Regions from separate parts of the Cupriavidus sp. 05T42 genome, predicted to be linked through region 1. Evidence: predicted binding sites of a transcription regulator. Region 1 holds the regulator's gene; the other holds the start of a gene.
What was found. Region 1 encodes sigma-54, which starts transcription at its own class of promoters, with help from an activator protein. Its sites were predicted from a motif close to TGGCANGNAANCTGCTTT; they were not measured.

Region 2: the regulator sigma-54 is predicted to act here: its motif matches at 1,024-1,041, upstream of AC1EJR_RS13690 (pilin).

What each region holds. Positions count from the first base shown of each region.
Region 1 is NZ_JBFTLH010000008.1:60,081-62,277, forward strand. It holds gene hpf (ribosome hibernation-promoting factor, HPF/YfiA family) at 1-216, opposite strand, end outside; gene AC1EJR_RS12840 (RNA polymerase factor sigma-54) at 267-1,748, opposite strand; gene lptB (LPS export ABC transporter ATP-binding protein) at 1,882-2,197, opposite strand, start outside.
Region 2 is NZ_JBFTLH010000008.1:237,865-240,061, forward strand. It holds gene AC1EJR_RS13680 (pilin) at 1-343, shown strand, start outside; gene AC1EJR_RS13685 (pilin) at 355-879, shown strand; gene AC1EJR_RS13690 (pilin) at 1,112-1,606, shown strand; gene AC1EJR_RS13695 (PglL family O-oligosaccharyltransferase) at 1,739-2,197, shown strand, end outside.

The DNA.
Region 1 (2,197 bases):
ATGATGCGCTTCGACGAAGATGTCCTTCCCCTTCAGATGCAGATTGATTTCCGCGTACTGGCGCCGGTCCTTCTCCTTGTGGTTGTCCACCGATAGCAGCACGCTCACGCCGATGACCTGATCGAAATGCCTGACAATTCGCTCCAGTTTCGTTTCCACATACTCACGCAGCGGGGGCGTGATGTCGAGGTGGTGTCCACTGATCTTGAAGTTCATAGCGCTTCTCCTTCTGAAAGAGCCGCACCAGGCAGGCGGTTGCGGCTCGGCTACAAAGTCTTGCGGAGATTGACTGCGGGGATCTTGAGCGCTTCGCGGTATTTCGCCACCGTGCGGCGTGCGACCACGAAGCCTTGCTCACCCAGCAGTTCGGCGATCCGGCTGTCGGAAAGAGGATTCCTGGGGTCTTCGGCTCCTATCAGTTGCTTGATCAGCGCGCGGATTGCCGTGGAGGAGGCCGCGCCGCCAGTCTCCGTAGAGACGTGGCTCCCAAAGAAGTACTTCAACTCGAAAGTACCCATGGGCGTGGCCATGTACTTATTCGTGGTGACCCGGGAAATGGTCGACTCATGTAAACCGAGTGTATCGGCTATTTCCCGCAAAACCAAGGGGCGCATCGCGATTTCGCCATGCGTGAAAAAGTTCTTTTGACGTTCCACAATTGCCTGCGAAACACGCAGGATCGTATCGAATCGTTGCTGGATGTTCTTGATAAGCCACCGCGCCTCCTGAAGCTTCTGCTGCAGGCCTGCCGTCCCCGTTTCGCCCTTCGCGCCGCGCAGGATCTGCGCATACATGTCGTTGATGCGCAGCCGTGGCATGACATCCGGATTGAGCGCCGCGATCCACCCGCTGCCGCTCTTGCGCACGAACACGTCGGGCACCACGAAGTCGGCCTCGGGACGGTTGAACGCGTGCCCCGGATACGGCGCCAGCGAGCGAATCAGTTCGTGTGCCGCCTTCAGTGCTATTTCGTCCACCTGGAGCGCTTTCTTTAGCCGCGTGTAGTCGCGCACGGCCAGCAGTTCCAGATGATGATTGACGATGGTCAGCGCCAGCTCACGATGCGAGTGCTTCAGGCGACGCAATTGCAGGCTGAGGCACTCCGCGGCATTGCGCGCGCCCACGCCGGGCGGGTCGAAGCTCTGCAGCAGGGTCAGGATCGCGTGGACTTCGTCGATCTCGAATTCGAGTTCCTCGGGCAGTTCGGTGCAGATTTCCTCGAGCGAGGCGCTCAGGTAGCCGTCATCGTCGAGCGATTCGATCAGGAAGATGGCCAGGCCCTTGTCGCGCACCGAGATCTTCAGCGGGGCCAACTGCCCCATCAGGTGCTCGCGCAGCGTGGGTTCGGCATCGCGCAGTTGCATCGGCGACTTTTCGTCCTCGTCGCCCTGGGGGCGGCGGGCGAAGTCGTCGAGGCTCCAGTCGCTGCCGTAGTCCTCGCTGCCGTTGTCGTTGTAGTTGTCGTCCTCACCGCCGGACGCGCCATCGGTGCGCGCGTCGCCGTTGGGCTGAGGCTCGGAGGAGGCCGGCGCGGGGGCGCTCTGGAGGTTGACCGAGCCATCGGCGGCTACCCGCAACGGGCTTTCGATCCAGTCGTTTTCGCGTTCGAGCAGGGGATTTTCGGTCAGCGCCTGTTCCACTTCCTGCTGGAGTTCAAGCGTCGAGAGCTGCAACAATCGAATCGACTGTTGCAGCTGCGGGGTCAATGCCAGATGTTGCGAGAGACGAAGCTGAAGCGACGGTTTCATGCGACCTATTCTATGCGCATCCTTCCGACTATGGAACGGAAATTGCTATCGCCTATCGCTCTGACTTCCTGATCGACCCCGGCTGTCGCCGTGGAGGCCGGGAGAAGCGCGGCCGCACGCGGCGGCCGATGGGTCACATGCGGAAATTTTCGCCCAGGTACACGCGTCGCACGGACTCGTTGGCGATGATTTCCTCAGGCTGGCCGGCGGCCAGCACCGTGCCTTCGCTGATGATGTAGGCGTGGTCGCAGATGCCGAGCGTCTCGCGCACGTTGTGGTCGGTGATCAGCACGCCGATGTTGCGCGCCTTCAGGAAGCTCACGATGCGCTGGATTTCGCCCACGGCGATGGGGTCCACGCCGGCGAACGGCTCGTCCAGCAGGATGAAGCGCGGCGCGGAGGCCAGCGCCCGGGCAATTTCCACGCGGCGGCGCTCGCCGCCGGAGAGC
Region 2 (2,197 bases), 180 kb from region 1:
ATCGGGCCTGAAGACGTCGCTGGTGGAGGCCTACGTCAGCTCCGGGTCGTGCCCGGACAACAAGACGGCCAATAACTCCGGCCTGCCGCTGAGTTCGACCATCAATGGCCGGTATGTGGCATCGGTGGAAACCAAGGCCAATGGCGTGGTGGGCGACTCCGGCGGTTGCGTGATCACGGCCCGGTTCCGGAGTGACGTCTCGCAGGCGCTGGCCGGCAAGCATGTGGAGTTGGAACTGAAGGGCTCCGAGGGCTCGTTCACCTGGGATTGCTTCTCCAACGTGGACCACAAGCTGATGCCGAAGTCCTGCAGCGTGCGGGGATCGAGTTCCACCTCGGCCTGAGGCGGTGCGCCATGGATCGCCGCAAGCGCCTTCCACGGCGGGCGGGCTTTTCGCTGATCGAGCTGATGATCGTGGTGGCGATCATCGGCATCCTGGCCAGCCTCGCCCTGCCGCAGTACCGCGCGTACGTGGCGCGGGCCCAGTTTGCCGAGGGACTGTACTTGCTGGGTGGGTTGAAGGTCTCGGTGCTGGAGACCTATGTCTTGTCCTCTCAATGTCCTGACAACACCGGGGAGAACGATACCGCTTTGCCGCCCGCTGAAACCATAAACGGAAAGTACGTGGAGCGCGTGGTGGCCCAGCGCATGGGCCAGGTCTCAGACGGCGGCGGGTGCTTTCTCCGGGCGTACTTCCGCGAGGACGCGTCGCCGCTGCTCCGGGGCAAGTTCGTGGAGCTTGAGTTAAGTGGGACCGGCAAACCGTCTGAAGGCTACGCTGGCGGCGGCGCGGCGTCTTGGGACTGTTATTCGAACGCGCGCGAAAATGTGCGTCCAAAGGCATGTCGGTATCGGTGGGGGTACACCCCAGAGGCATAGCCCGTCCCGCCCGCCTCAAAGTGCAAAACTTTGGCAGTCCCGCAGACACAAAATGTKACAAATTTTGTTGATTGGCCGTCCCTTGGAATCGTAGATCGGCCAAATTTTGTCACTCCCGCATGAGATTATCGGCATTTGCTGGCCTGGCACACTCCCTGCTTTAGGGGTAATGCATCACATGCAAGCAGATGTTTCTTTCTGTAACGAAAATCTCATCGAGGGGTCAATCCTTATGCAACGGGTACAACAAATCAAAAAACTGGGCCGCCAAGCTCAGAAGGGTTTCACGCTGATCGAACTGATGATCGTGGTTGCGATCATCGGTATCCTGGCTGCTATCGCGATTCCGCAATATCAGGATTACACGGCGCGTACGCAGGTGGCACGTGCAGTCAGCGAAATGGGCGCGTACAAGACGGCATTTGAAGATCGTCTGAGCAACGGCGCCGCGGTTGCCGCCTTGGCCGATATTGGCTTTGTTCAGTCGAATCTGTATGCCGATCCGAATGTGCCCGCTAACGTGAACACCGGCGCATTTGTCTGGTCGTCGACGCTGACCACGGACGCAGGCACCAACAAGAATGCTAGCCCTTCCGTGGCAGGTGCCACCATCAACTGGCAGCGCCAAGATACTGGTACGTGGCGCTGCTTCGTTACAGCTAGCAACAACGCTGGTTGGAAAGCCAGCTACGCTCCTTCGGGTTGCCCGATTGGCCAGGCGATTTAATATCAAGCCATCAGCGAGCCTTTCCCTCGCCTGATGTCTGAAGCTTGAAAAAGCGCCTTCGGGCGCTTTTTCTTTTCCTGCTTCCCCAAGCCGCCAAGCTATCATGGCGCCTTTCCTTCCCCTCGCGCCCGCATGCCGCCATCCAGGGCTTTGCTTCCGGGGTCGGCGATCATCGCCGCCTTTACCCTCCCGCTGCTGGTTTCGAAGCACACGCTTCCGCTCGCCACCTTCTACGGCGAATGGATGGCCGGCGTGCTCGGTGTCGCGCTGGTCTGCCTGCTGGCCTTTCGGCGTTCGCCAGACACCCCCCAAGTCCCCTGGATCGTCCTGCTGCCGCTCTGGCTGATCCTGACGACAATCATCCAGTCCGCCGCCGGCATGCCCGACATCACCGGCAGCCGCTCCACCACCCAGATCGTCCTCGCCCTCGGCGCGGCCATGATGGTCGCCGCGTGGCGTCTCGGGCAGGGGTTTTCCACCGAGGAACGGGCCGAGATTGTCGATGCCCTCGCCATTACCTTCCTCGTCGCCGGGCTGCTCGGCACGTTGGCCCAGTGGATCCAGGTCTTCCATATGGAAGACCAGATGTTC